Regions from separate parts of the Bacillus altaicus genome, predicted to be linked through region 1. Evidence: riboswitches for the same ligand, from Rfam matches in the RefSeq annotation. Region 1 holds a riboswitch; each other region holds the start of a gene.
What was found. A riboswitch is a leader RNA that binds a small molecule or an ion and turns the genes downstream of it on or off. The one in region 1 is predicted to bind S-adenosylmethionine.
Positions count from the first base shown of each region.

Region 2: linked by a shared signal. The riboswitch ahead of ACE38F_RS26185 (methionine ABC transporter ATP-binding protein) and the one ahead of ACE38F_RS00565 (peptide ABC transporter substrate-binding protein) in region 1 are both predicted to bind S-adenosylmethionine.
Region 3: linked by a shared signal. The riboswitch ahead of ACE38F_RS07670 (bifunctional homocysteine S-methyltransferase/methylenetetrahydrofolate reductase) and the one ahead of ACE38F_RS00565 (peptide ABC transporter substrate-binding protein) in region 1 are both predicted to bind S-adenosylmethionine.
Region 4: linked by a shared signal. The riboswitch ahead of ACE38F_RS15145 (ECF-type riboflavin transporter substrate-binding protein) and the one ahead of ACE38F_RS00565 (peptide ABC transporter substrate-binding protein) in region 1 are both predicted to bind S-adenosylmethionine.

Region 1 covers NZ_CM143394.1:108,292-111,842, reverse strand. Annotated here, with positions in the region: gene ACE38F_RS00565 (peptide ABC transporter substrate-binding protein) at 1-1,267, opposite strand, end outside; SAM riboswitch class I at 1,401-1,505, opposite strand; gene ACE38F_RS00560 (aldo/keto reductase) at 1,656-2,489, opposite strand; gene proC (pyrroline-5-carboxylate reductase) at 2,491-3,294, opposite strand; gene ACE38F_RS00550 (GRP family sugar transporter) at 3,491-3,551, opposite strand, start outside.
Region 2 covers NZ_CM143394.1:5,088,110-5,091,660, forward strand. Annotated here, with positions in the region: gene ACE38F_RS26175 (MetQ/NlpA family ABC transporter substrate-binding protein) at 1-398, opposite strand, end outside; gene ACE38F_RS26180 (methionine ABC transporter permease) at 419-1,084, opposite strand; gene ACE38F_RS26185 (methionine ABC transporter ATP-binding protein) at 1,074-2,093, opposite strand; SAM riboswitch class I at 2,217-2,322, opposite strand; gene ACE38F_RS26190 (cysteine hydrolase family protein) at 2,565-3,110, shown strand; gene pruA (L-glutamate gamma-semialdehyde dehydrogenase) at 3,423-3,551, opposite strand, start outside.
Region 3 covers NZ_CM143394.1:1,462,848-1,466,398, forward strand. Annotated here, with positions in the region: gene metI (cystathionine gamma-synthase/O-acetylhomoserine thiolyase) at 1-1,071, opposite strand, end outside; SAM riboswitch class I at 1,161-1,274, opposite strand; SAM riboswitch class I at 1,478-1,587, shown strand; gene ACE38F_RS07670 (bifunctional homocysteine S-methyltransferase/methylenetetrahydrofolate reductase) at 1,658-3,490, shown strand; gene metH (methionine synthase) at 3,490-3,551, shown strand, end outside.
Region 4 covers NZ_CM143394.1:2,889,754-2,893,304, forward strand. Annotated here, with positions in the region: gene ACE38F_RS15135 (peptidoglycan D,D-transpeptidase FtsI family protein) at 1-372, shown strand, start outside; gene ACE38F_RS15140 (aspartate/glutamate racemase family protein) at 778-1,482, opposite strand; SAM riboswitch class I at 1,633-1,748, shown strand; gene ACE38F_RS15145 (ECF-type riboflavin transporter substrate-binding protein) at 1,888-2,436, shown strand; gene ACE38F_RS15150 (ABC transporter ATP-binding protein) at 2,447-3,551, shown strand, end outside.

The DNA of each region.
Region 1 (3,551 bases):
GAGGTTTTATATTTACTGTTAAGCCGTCTAAATTTTTTTCTAGTTGTCCTTTTAAGAATTCACCAGTTTTCTTTTCAAGGTCACCATCACTGGTTAATAATTCTAATGTGATTTTTTCAGATCCAAGTTCTTGTTTTGCCTTTTTCCATAATTCTTGTGCAGATTTTGTATCGATTTTTGTTAAATCGCCGTTTGCAGTACGGAAGTCTGTTCCGTCAGGTCCTTTTGCAAAGTTTTTTGGAACGAGACTATTAGCTGGTGTAGAGCCATCGTTTAATAACGTATTTACAAAGGATTTTCGGTCAATTGTCTGAGCAATCGCTTGGCGTGCAGAGACATTTTGAAGTACTTTGTTTTGTTGGTTCATACGTAAAAATTGTACGCCTACATTTGGACGTTCTTTAAAGTTCCCATCTTTTTTATACTTATCAACGAAATCAGACGTTAATTTTATACGGTCTAATTGTTTTGATTCAAATAAATTTACTTCCGTTGATTTCTCTTTTACAACGTTGAAATTGATTTCTTCGAGTTTGACATTATCTTTATCCCAATAGGTAGGGTTTTTCTTAAATTTAAAGCTTTGTTCATGCTTCCAATCGTTTAGTGTGAAAGCTCCGTTGTATAAGATTTTATTATCTTCTAAAGCGTACTTATCACCTTGTGCTTTAAAGAATTCCTCGTTGATTGGTAGAAATGTTGGGAACGCCGTTAAGCTAATAAAATACGGAACAGGACGCTCTAATTCTACTTCAAACGTATGGTCATCAACTGCTTTTACACCAAGTTGATCGGCTGGAAGCTCTTTACTATTAATTTTTTTAGCGTTTTTAATATCAAAGAATAAAAAAGCATATTCAGAGGCTGTTGCTGGATCAACAGCTCTTTGCCAAGCGAAGACAAAATCTTTCGCTGTTACAGGTGTGCCGTTCGACCATTTTGAATCTCGTAAATGGAATGTGTATTTCGTTTTATCGCCACTCACTTCATGAGATTTTGCAGCGCCAGGAACAGGTTTATTACCTTCGCCAAGATTGTATAAACCTTCAAATACGTTTCTCATTACTTGACCAGAATCAGTATCTGTAGCACGAGCCGTATCCATTGTTCGAATCTCAGTAGGTGAAGATAAGTTTAAAACTTGCTTACTAGGTGCCTCATCTTTTGCATTTGCTCCGCTTGCTTCGTTTTTATAACTACCGCAACCAGCTAATAAAATACTTACTCCTACAACTGATGCAATACCGGGTACAAACTTCTTTTTCATTTGATTTTCCTCCTAAATAGTTAATAAGATTGGATGATGATGAGGGAATGAAAAACAAAAATCCCTCTTTTCGTATTGAGAAAGAGGGATTTTTACGTACAAGTTATGCACCCGTATATAAACGAAGTCCCTCATTCTATCTTTCAAGCATAAAGCTTGCAGGAAGTGGCACAGTATTCAAAATGAACCTGTTGCCGAGGTTTCAAAGGGCCAGTCCCTCCACCTCTCTTGATACAATGAGTAAATGAATTTTATTAATTTTTGCGTTTCTTTGATAATTCAAAATCTTACACCTTAGATAATGAAGTGTCAATCAAATGGAATATAGTTTAAATTTTCAGTTTTATTTAAAATAAAAAAACCACTGCATATGGCAGTGGTTTCCCTACTAGAAGTTAAAGTTATCTGGATCTGGACCAACGCGATGATTTTCATTTAAAGCTTGAATTGCTTTCATATCCTCCGAGCTTAATTCAAAGTCGAAGATGTTCGCATTTTCAATAATGCGGTGTTCTTTAATAGACTTAGGGATTGTTACAACTTCATTTTGCAGATCCCAACGTAAAATAACTTGTGCAGTTGATTTATTATGTTTTGCAGCAATTTCTTGTAGTGTTGGATTATCCAGTAGCTGCCCTTGCATTAATGGTGACCAAGCCTCAAGCTGGATGTTATGTTCTTTACAGAAAGCATGTAATTCTTCTTGTGCTAAGCGAGGGTGGTATTCCACTTGGTTGACCATTGGCTTGATTTCAGCAATTTCAAATACGTCTTGTAAGTGGTGAATGTGGAAATTACTCACACCGATAGCACGAACACGACCATCTTTATAAAGCTGCTCTAAAGCTTTCCATGATTCATTGTATTTTCCTTTTACAGGCCAATGTACTAAGTATAGATCTAAATATTCTAGACCTAATTTTTCTAATGTAGTTTCAAATGCTTGCAATGTTGACTCGTAACCTTGATCACTATTCCACACTTTTGAAGTGATGAACAACTCTTTACGAGGAATACCAGATTCTTGAATTGCCTGTCCAACGCCTTCTTCGTTTTTATATATCGCAGCAGTATCGATACTACGGTATCCATTTTTTATAGCTGCTTTTACAGAATCAATTACTTCTGTACCATCTTCTACTTTAAAAACACCTAAGCCGAACCAAGGCATTTTTACGCCGTTATGTAATGTTGTATAGTCGTTTAAACTTGTTAAAGTCATATTAATTCCCCCTAGCTTTTTTATTGGTTGCTTCCACTGCTTGTTGAATGACTTCTGAAAAATTATTTTCATATAGAACTTTTAAGCCTTCAGCCGTTGAACCTCCTGGTGTTGTTACTTGTTCGCGGAGCATAGCTGGATCCTGATTTTGCTGAAGCATAGCGGCAGAGCCAGCAATCATTTGAATGACAAGGTGTTTTGCTGTTTCCTCATCAATACCATAGCTTTTCGTTGCTTCAATTAAACCTTCAGCAAAGTGATAGAGAAAAGCAGGTGCACTACCAGTAACTGCGGTAAGTTGGTGAACTTCTTCTTCGGTACAAAACTGTGAGGTACCGATACCCTTTAAAAGAAGTTGTAACGTTTCTTGATGTGTTTCATCTACAGAATGTCCCGTCGTATATAAGGAGATAGACTTTCCGATTTCAGCAGCTGTATTTGGCATAATCCAAGCAACAGGTGTCCCTTGGGGAAGCCTTTCTTCTAGATAAGATGGTCCGATTCCGGCAGCAACTGTCACGACAAATTGATTAGTTAGAAGAGGGGATAGATCCGCTAATAGCTGTTCATGTGCGACAGGCGGCATTGCTAAAACGATTGTATCTACAGATTTAATATGCTGCTTCCAATCAGTTGTAATCGATAGATCATATTGAGTTTGTAATTGCGTTAGTTTTTCTCTGTTGCTTCGGTTGGAAACAATAATTTCTTCGATGTATTCTTTACTTGTTGTAAGTAGTCCAGCAAATATGGCTTCTGCCATACGACCGGCACCAATAAATAAAATTCGATGTTTATTAGGCATATCCTTTATTCCTTTCTGATGAGAATATGTTATAAAAAACGATACCATTTTTAAGAGAATTTTGTAAAAAGAAACGGCTTATAGTGGAGGGAATACAATTGGATAAAAAGGAGTATGAAGATTATTATACTTGAAAAATAGTTATAATTAAAAATCCCTGAAGCATTTATGCTTCAGGGATTGATAAATTATAAGTTTATGCTTTCGTCATACCAAGCAATACAGCGCCGCCGATAATTAAAACACTACCTAGTGCA
Region 2 (3,551 bases), 140 kb from region 1:
ATTTCTGAACCATCTGGGATTTCATTTGCTTTCTTATATTTTTCAGAGTATAAGCCCATCGGTGCAATTTGTGTTGTACCAACAGCTGTAATATCTAATCTATGCTCCTTTTTAAATTGCTCTAAGAAAGCAATGTGCTGGAATGAGTTTAGTTCAATATCTCCATCAGCTAACGCTTTATTTGGCGTTGTATAATCAGAGAACTCAATCAGTTTAACTTTAATCCCTTCTTTTTCAGCTTTTTCCTTTACAATTTCCCAAGCGTTTCCATCCGTTCCAGTTACACCAATGCGAACTACTTTCTCTTTAGCTCCTGCACCTGTGTCTCCACCTGAGCAGCCGCTTAAGGCTGTAATTCCTACGATCGCTGATAATGCAAATGCTAAAATTTTCTTCATTTTCTTTTCCCCTCTTCCTTTTATGATCTGCGTAAAAAGACTTTCGCAAAGTAGTTCCCTAAATTTTGAGCTATCTGTACGAGAATGATAAGTAAAACAACCGTTACGAACATCACTGACGTATCAAAACGTTGATAACCATATGTCATCGCTAAGTCACCAAGACCGCCACCACCGACAAGCCCAGCAACTGCTGAAAATTCAATTAAACCAACTGTCATAAACGTTACACCTAAGATTAATGGTGCTAACGCTTCTGGCACGAGGATTTCAAAAACAATTCTAATTGGTGAAGCACCCATTGCTTGCGCTGCTTCAATTACCCCTTTCGGAACAGAAACAAGATTTGTTTCAACCATTCTAGCAATACCAATTGATGCAACTAACGTCATTGGGAAGATTGCTGCCGCTGTTCCAATCGTTGTTCCAATAACACTTCTTGTTAGTGGGCTTAAAGCTACTAAAAAGATAATGAATGGAACCGGACGAATTGTATTAATTATGATATTAAGAATAGAAAAGACCCATTTATTTTCTAAAAAGTTTCCTTTTCTCGTTACATATAAAAGCAAACCTAGAGGTATACCAAGAATTGTAGCGAATATAAGGGTTACAATTACCATTAAGAGGGTATCCCCCGTCGCATCTAATATGCGAGGCCAAAATATACTCCAATCAACTCGCATGAGCTTCTACCTCCTTCAGCTGCACTTGCAGTCTTAGATGTTGTAATGCTTTTTGAATTTCTTTCTGTTCACCTTGTAGTTCTACAAGAAGATTTCCAAATAGCACATTTTGGAGTTCAATAATATTTCCGTAAAGAACATTTACATCGACGTTATAGTTTTTCGCAATATATGATAGTACAGGCTGCCCTGTCTCTTCCCCAGTAAAAGTCAGGCGATAAATCTGACCTCCGTTTTGAATTTTCGCTAGAACACTTTCTGGTAAGTGATCATTAATAACAGAGCGTACAAAATTTTGAGTTGTCTTTGTTTTTGGTTGTGTGAAAACGTCAAACAGTTTTCCTTCTTCAATTACTTTTCCTTTTTCCATAACAGCTACACGGTGACAAATTTCTTTCACAACGTGCATTTCATGTGTAATAAGTAGAATCGTTAAATTGTACTCTCTATTTACTTTCTTTAATAAATTTAAAATTTCTGTTGTTGTTTCCGGATCTAAAGCTGATGTTGCCTCATCACATATGAGAATATCCGGTGATGTCGCAAGTGCTCTTGCAATCCCAACGCGCTGCTTTTGTCCACCTGATAACTGTTCTGGATAATAGTTCGCTTTATCTTCTAAACCAACAAACTTTAGTAGTTCATTCACTCTTTCTTTTATCTCATTCTTCGGCAATTTCGCTAACCTTAATGGATAAGCAATGTTCCCAAACACTGTTCTTGAATTAAATAGATTAAAGCTTTGAAAAATCATCCCAATTCTTTGTCTTAGTTTCCGTAACTCTTTCGCCGATAATGATGTAATATCTTTATCGTCTATTGAAATTGTTCCTGCAGTTGGTCGTTCTAACATATTTACTAAACGTAATAACGTACTCTTTCCAGCACCACTAAATCCGATAATGCCAAAAATTTCGCCCTTTTCAACTGACAGCGTTACATCCTCCACCGCATGAACAGATTGCCCACCTGATTCATATACTTTACTTACATTGTTAAAAGAAATCATTTTCTTCCCTCCTATATGCTGTAAAACTTGAAGTAGAGCTTTCGAGGTAAAATAAAAAGTGCTCTCCTTCTTATCACTTGTAAAAGATAAGAAGGAGAGCACTTATATGTACTCGTTCACATCTTCTCATCTTCCAAGCCTACTTTAAGCTTGCTGGAGTTAGCACGGTATTAAAAAACCCGTTGCTGAGGTATCGTAGGGCCAGTCCCTCCACCTCTCTGGATAAGAGTGTATCGATTTAATTGTCGTTTAATTAATTCTCATTATAGAACTCAGAATAATAAGAGTCAATATATTTTTTAGAAAAATATTAATTATTCCTCTATTAAAATTTTCAAATAAAAAAATCACAATACAATAGTAATTTTTATAGTTATGTAACATCCTCCTCACTCATACTTTTAAAGAGGAGAATCTTCTCTACTAATTGAATAACAGTATTTCAATATGAATTCGGAGGAAGATAAATATATGAAAACAGCCCTTTTGCTCGTCGATATTCAAAATGATTATTTTCCAAATGGCAAGATGGAATTACGTAATCCCGTAGAAGCAAGTGAATATGCTGATCAGCTACTACAACATTTTAGAATTAGAAACGAACCTATTTTTCATATCCAACATGTAGCTATAAAGGATAGTGCTACTTTTTTCCTACCCAATACAGAAGGTGTCCATATTCACGAAAATGTCCGTCCACTTAGAGAGGAATCCGTTATCCTTAAACATTATCCAAATAGCTTCCGAGAAACTGATCTTCTAGAACGATTACAACGTTCAGGAATTGAGCACGTCGTAATCTGCGGGATGATGACCCATATGTGTATTGATGCTACGGTAAGGGCTGCTTTTGATTTTGGCCTTCACTGTACCGTAATACACGATGCTTGTGCTACAAAAGATCTTTCATTTAAGAATGCTACTATACCAGCTGTTTATATTCATAATACAATTTTGGCGAGTTTAAATGGAGTATACGCAAATATAATGAGTACAGAAGAGTTTTTAGCGACCTAAAAAAACACCCCTTTCAGTTAGCAAAACCGAAAGGAGTGTTCTCTTGTCAAACCATAGATTTTCTTTCAAATTGTATTATACAGGAAATCCTCAAAATGAATACTAAAAAATATGACTAATAAGTCAATTTTTCTCGCTGTTTTGTTTCTATTTTCATGTTTATCCCGATATTAATAGGGTTTAACTAATTCTAAAGAATACATAGTAATATTTGGTAACTATTTCTCGATTTAAATTAACTAGCTTCTATATATAGAGAATTTCTCAAAAAAAGAGATCTTCACAAACTGTGAAGATCTCTTTTACTATTTCTTATAAAGTTTCAGAAGTAGTTTTTGCTTGCATATGAAGTGCTAAGTAGTCAGGGCCACCAGCTTTAGAGTCTGTACCAGACATGTTAAAGCCACCGAATGGTTGGTAACCTACGATTGCACCAGTACA
Region 3 (3,551 bases), 1.4 Mb from region 1:
TAAGTCTTGAATTAAATCATTGCTATTTTCGATGCCGACTGAAAAACGGAGAAGACGATTACACACACCGCGTGCTGTTCGAATATCTTCTGGAATATCGGCATGAGTTTGCGTTGCTGGATAAGTCATTAAACTTTCGACGCCGCCAAGACTTTCAGCAAATGTAATTAAGGATAAAGATTGTAAGAAAGGATTAATCCAAGTTTCATCTTGAAGGCGAAATGAAATCATACCACCTCTTCCTGGATAAAATACATCTGTCACACCATCTTCATCATTTAAATAAGCAACAATTGCATGAGCATTTTCTTCATGCTGTTTCATGCGGAGTGCTAAAGTTTTCATCCCTCGAATTAATAGCCATGAATCAAACGGGCTTAAGACAGCACCAGAGGCATTATGATAATGAGCAAGCTCCTCGCAAAGAGATTTCCCTTTCGCAACGACAAGTCCGCTTAGTACATCGTTATGTCCGCCTAAATATTTAGTTGCGCTATGAAGGACGATGTTTGCACCTTCTGTTAATGGTTGCTGTATATAAGGTGTATAGAACGTGTTATCTACAATAAGAAGTAGTCCGTGCCTTTTCGCTACACTTGCTACACTTACGATATCAGTTACTTGCATTAATGGATTAGTCGGTGTTTCTATGAAAATAGCCTTCGTTTGAGATGTGATTGCTTGCTCAATTTGTTTAATAGATTGTGTATCTACGTATCTACATCGAATATTCCACTTGTCTTCATGTTCGGAAAATAGACGATATGTTCCTCCGTATAAGTCTTCGGATACGATAAGCTCATCTCCGGAACGGAATAGTGAAAGGACAAGGAGAACAGCCGCCATTCCTGAACTACAGGCATACCCTTGTTCACCGCTTTCTAAGTCTGCAATTGCCTGTTCTAAAAGACCGCGAGTCGGATTTCCAGTTCTTGAATAGTCAAAGCCAGTAGATTTACCAATTCCTTCGTGACGATAAGCAGTTGAGAAATAAACAGGTGGATTAACAGTTCCTGTTGTAGCTTCGCTACGGTTCCCGATTTGTGCTAGTTTTGTTTCGATTGTTGACATGTGAAAATTCCCCCTTTTTAAAGTGAACGACTAAGTGAAAATAAAAAAAGCCTTCTAAGAAGAAGGCTTTCGGATTGAATAGAGTCTTCTTCTCATCTGTCAAATCTTTAACAATTTGCTGGAATTAGCACCTTATTAACGAATGAATGTTAATGGTTGCTGAGGCGTCATAGGGCCAGTCCCTCTACCTCTCTAGATAAGAATGTGCGTATGAAATTTTTATTATGTTTTTAACTTTACAACAAAAGATAATTGAATTGCAACTTTATTTTAAATAATTTTTATTTTTCCGCAAGTGTCATTGACTTTTATTTTAGTGCATGCTAAATTTATAAAAAATTAACAAACATTGTTAAAAGGGGAACGTATTTCCTTTTAGCTACATAAATAAAATAATAAAGACAAACTCTTATTGAGAGCGGTGGAGGGAAAGGCCCTGTGAAACCCAGCAACCTTCAAACTAAATGTTTGAAACGGTGCTAAAACCTGCAAAACGTGTGTTTTGCATAATAAGAGGAGGAACAATTATGTCCCCCTCTTCAAAGTGAAGAGGGGGTTTTTATATTGATAGAAATGAGGGAGATTCGTGAAATTACTAGATTTATTATCAAAAGGAATTGTAATAGGTGATGGTGCGGTTGGAACGTTATTACATTCACATGGTTTACAAAGTAGTTTTGAAGAATTGAATTTGTCTGATCCGGACTTAATTATATCGATCCATAAACAATATGTAGCTGCTGGAGCGGATGTTATTCAAACGAATACGTATGGTGCGAATGAAGCGAAACTCCGCATGTATGGTCTAGAAAATCAAGTTGTCCAAATTAATAAAGCGGCAGTGAATATTGCGAAAGCATCAGTAACAGAGCGGAATGCAATTTTAGGGACAATTGGAGGTATGAAACATATTGGTGCTGTTACAACGACTGATATAGAGCGAGAATTTATGTTACTTGAGCAGGCAGGTGCTTTACTAGAAGAACAGGTTGATGGATTACTATTAGAAACTTTTTATGATGAATTTGAATTATTGCATGCCGTTAAAGTATTGCGTAAACAAACGAATATTCCGATTGTTGCTCAGTTAGCGTTACATGAGGCAGGTACGACTCAAAATGGGAATGATGTCAATGAAGTATTAAAACAGCTTTTGGATTACGGTGCCAATGTTGTTGGATTGAACTGTCAACTAGGGCCACTTCATATGACGGAAGCTTTCAAGATGATATCGATTCCTCAAAATGGCTATTTATCAGCATATCCGAATGCAGGTCTCCCGAATTATGTGGAAGGGCGTTACGTATATGAGGGAAGTCCAGCGTATTTTGAAGAGATGACACCAAACTTTATTGAACAAGGTATTCGTTTATTAGGTGGTTGTTGTGGTACTACCCCGGAACATATTGAAGGAATGAAACGTGCTATCGCAAATGTTGCACCTGTAATAGCAAAGGAGACGATTCAAAGGCCTAAAGTGGTCCATACACAGGAGAAGCGTTCGAGAGCTCATGTCACTCTCGCAGAAAAGGCAAAGAAACAAACGACAGTTGTAGTGGAATTAGATCCACCGAAAACGTTAGACACGCAGCGATTTTTTGAAGGGGCAAGAGCACTGAAAAGGGCTGGAGCGGATGCTATTACCCTAGCAGATAATTCATTAGCATCTCCTCGCGTTTCGAATATGGCTATGGGTGCATTATTAACGAAGCATGATATTCCAGTATTGACGCACTTAACGTGTAGAGACCATAACGTCATTGGACTACAGTCTCACTTGCTTGGATTATCAGCATTAGGTATGGAGGAAGTGCTAGCTTTAACTGGTGATCCAGCGCGCGTTGGTGATTTTCCAGGTGCAACTTCTGTATATGATTTGTCATCTATAGAGCTAATTAAAATGATTAAAGAGATGAACGACGGTCGCTCTATTTTAGGGAAATCAATTGGTCCGGCAACAAGATTTTCTGTCGGAGGGGCATTCAATCCTCATGTAAGGCATTTAAAAGCAGCGGTAAAGCGAATGGAACGAAAAATTGATGCTGGAGCAGAATATTTCTTAACTCAGCCAATTTATGATGTAGCTTTAATTAAAGAAGTATATGAAGCGACAAAGCATTTGGAACAACCCATCTTTATTGGAATTATGCCGTTAGTAAGTAAGCGGAATGCAGATTTTCTTCATTTTGAAGTACCGGGTATTACGCTCCCTGAAGAGATAAGACAAAGAATGGATGGACATGAAACGAAAGAGGCTGCTATCGAGGAAGGAATTCGTATTTCACAAGAGTTGATTGATGCGGCAATGAAATATTTTAACGGTATTTATCTTATTACGCCGTTTTTAAAATATGAAATTACAGAACATCTCGTGAAATATGTGAGAGAAAAGCAAGAAGTGAAAGAGGGTATTAATTGATGAAACGAATAGAAGAGAGATTACAACATGAAATTTTAATATTAGATGGTGCAATGGGAAC
Region 4 (3,551 bases), 2.3 Mb from region 1:
ATCAATCAAGTAAAAGAAGGATTTAGAAGAGTATTCCAAGAAGGTGATGGAACGGGGGTAAGGGCGTTCCAAAAAGCACCATATAAACCAGCTGGCAAAACTGGAACTGCACAGACCGTATACGGTGGAGAAAGTGATATTGGGAGAAATGAAAAAGGTGATCGTAGAGAATGCTATAATTTAACATTAGCAGGATATGCGCCATATGATGATCCAGAAGTAGCATTTTCAGTTGTTGTGCCATGGGTTATAAATGATAAGTCGGGTATTAACTCTGATATTGGAAAAGATGTTTTAGATGCCTATTTCGAATTGAAAAATAAGCGATTAAATGGTGAGGCTACAATAGTAGATAATTCAACAGAGGGTTAAAACACATGAAACATCTCTAGTATTTAAATGGAATAGAGACGTTTTTAAATACACCCCGAACTTATGGATGAATGGTAAAGTAGAAATAGTTTATTATCCATTTGATCAAATAAAAAGAATAAAGTAATTTAGTTCAAGAGTATTCTATTAAGTATTCACCTTTTATATATAAATGCATATATTGATAGCATAGGACAAGCAAAAAAGCTTGTACCTTACCTCACTGAACACTCCTTATCACAGCTAGGCATCTACTTTTGTAGATGCCTTTTTTTATTTTGATGCTTGATAATTATTTATCCCGCTATTTGGGGCAGTAAAACTCCCGCCTCAAAATTCAGCTGTAAAGCAAAGAAGTTAGGTGGGAGATCAACTGCTCGTGAAAATCCGATTGGTGAGGGCTGATTAAAGTTTCACTTTTAAATTGTTATCCGCAAATTGTACAGCTGTATTCGCATGTATATAAGCAGTATCAAAAACAGGAACCGATAGATCTCTTTGTGAAATGAGCAAAGGAATTTCTGTACAGCCAAGTAGTATTCCTTCAGCGCCGTTTTTTATTAATTTATTTGTGATTTGTAATAGCCTTTCTTTTGATGTTTCTAAAATAATCCCTCTACTGAGTTCTTGTAAAATGACATGATGGATGAAAGTTCTATCTTCTTCATTTGGGATAATTGTCTCAATGTTGTAATTTGCTAGTCTTGATTTATAGAAGTCTTGTTCCATCGTTTGTTTTGTTCCTAAAAGTCCGATACAATTAATATTATATTCTATTACTTTTTTAGCACTTACATCTCCAATATGGAGGAGCGGTATTGATATTGCCTTTTCTACTTCTTCAGCAAATAGATGTACAGTATTGGAACACATCAGTAAACATTCAGCTCCAGAGCCTTCCACCTTTTTTGCTACTGTGACTAATTCATTTTTCACTTCTTCATATTGATGGTTTTGCAATAATGTAGTTACCTCCCCAAAGTCCATGCTATATAAAACAAGCTTCGCATTTTGATCATATTTAGAGAGAGTAAGTGTATTAATGTGTTTATAGTACAACGATGTTGATTCCCAACTTAGTCCGCCAATTAAGCCAATTACTTTCATCATGCATTCCTCCCGTAACAATTTTGAATTTATTATTTCATAATTCCGATAAGAATACAATGATTTAAATGAACTATTTATCGAAAAATAAAAATAGTAAGAAAAGTATTGAAATTATTTATTGTTAGTGCCATAATACAGATTACAAATACATACTTATCCAGAGAGGTAGAGGGAACGGCCCTATGAAACCTCAGCAACCCCTATGTAATCACATAGGAAGGTGCTAATTCCGCAGAGGACACTATGTGTCTTTTGAAAGATAAGGGGATTCTTGTACGTGAAAGAAAATGACCTCTTATTTAAGAGGTCATTTTTTGTTGTATAGAAAGGAAGTGTCGATGCATAATTCATTTTCAAAATAAATATAGAGTATTAAAAGTTGAATAATACGAGAGGGGAATTGTAATGAACAAATTAACGACAAAGCTAGTAGTAGCTATTGGAATTGGAGCAGCTTTATACGGGGTATTAGGGCTTTGGGGATTTTCAATCGCACCGAATACATTTATTAAACCCGCATTGGCTATTTTAACAGTTTTTGGAGCGTTATTTGGTCCGGTAGCAGGACTTTTAATAGGACTCATCGGTCATACCGTTACAGATACGATCGCTGGTTGGGGTATTTGGTGGGGATGGGTTATTAGTTCAGGTATTATTGGTTTTGCAATGGGACTCATACAAAAAAGAGTTGGTTTTAGTGTAAAACATGGAACGTATAATAACCGTGATATTTCTTGTTTTGCAATTGCAGGGTTAATTGGTATTGTCATTGCTATTATATTTGCTGGAGCATTCGATATTATTGTGATGGGAGAACCGTTTGACAAAATAGTTATACAGGTACTAGGCGCAACAATTGCAGACGTTATCGTATTTTTAGTTCTTGGCTTACCAATCACGATCGGTCTAGCGAAATCAAATAAGAAACATACACATTTAAAAATTGAAAAGTAGGGATGAATACATGCAACCAATTATTTCTTTTGAACAATTTACCTTTCAATATAGGCATGCCACGCAGCCTACTTTAAAAGATATTACATTTCAAATATATCCTGGGGAAAAGGTACTTATCGCTGGACGAAGTGGTTCAGGTAAGTCAACATTAGCTCATTGTATAAATGGGCTAATCCCATTTTCTTACGAAGGGATAAGTACCGGTAACATTTTAATAGCTGGAAAGGATCCGAGAAAAGGTAGTGTTTTTGAACAGAGTAAACACGTAGGGACAATATTACAAGATCAAGATTCACAATTTATAGGCCTTACTGTCGAAGAGGATGTAGCATTTGCATTAGAAAATGATTGTGTAAATCAAATAAAAATGAAAAAGCTTGTTACGGATTCTTTAAAAAAGGTAAACATGCAGGACTTTCATACACAAAGTCCACATGAATTATCAGGAGGTCAAAAACAGACAGTCTCTCTTGCAGGTCTGCTAACGATAAATGCAGATATATTATTATTTGATGAACCGTTAGCTAATTTAGATCCTGCATGTAGCTTGAATACAATAGAACTCATTAAAAATATACATGAGAAATATAATAAAACAATTGTAATTATTGAACATCGAATAGAAGAAATTTTAAACCTTGATTTAGATAAAATTATTTTAATAGATGAGGGAGAAGTTATTGCCATTGGTTCACCGGATAGTATTTTAAATTCTAATATATTACCAAATATCGGACTAAGAGAACCTATTTATATAGAGGCGCTAAAGAAATTAAATTTTGACAGTAATAATGTTAGGGTATTTCCAATTGAAAATCTTCGTAATGCAGGCGTTCATAGCTTATTAAAGAACTGGATGCAGAAGCAAGTTTCATCAAAAAACACATATATTAAAAAAGCTTTATGGAAGATAGAAAATTTATCATTTACGTACAATAACAAACATACAGCCTTAGAAGATATCAACCTTTCAATAGGAGAGGGAGAAATAGTAGCGTTATTGGGTCATAATGGAGCAGGGAAATCGACATTAGCTCATACTCTTATAGGAATAAATAAAACAAAGAATGGGAGAATAACATTCGATGGAGAAAATATAAATTCTTGGTCTA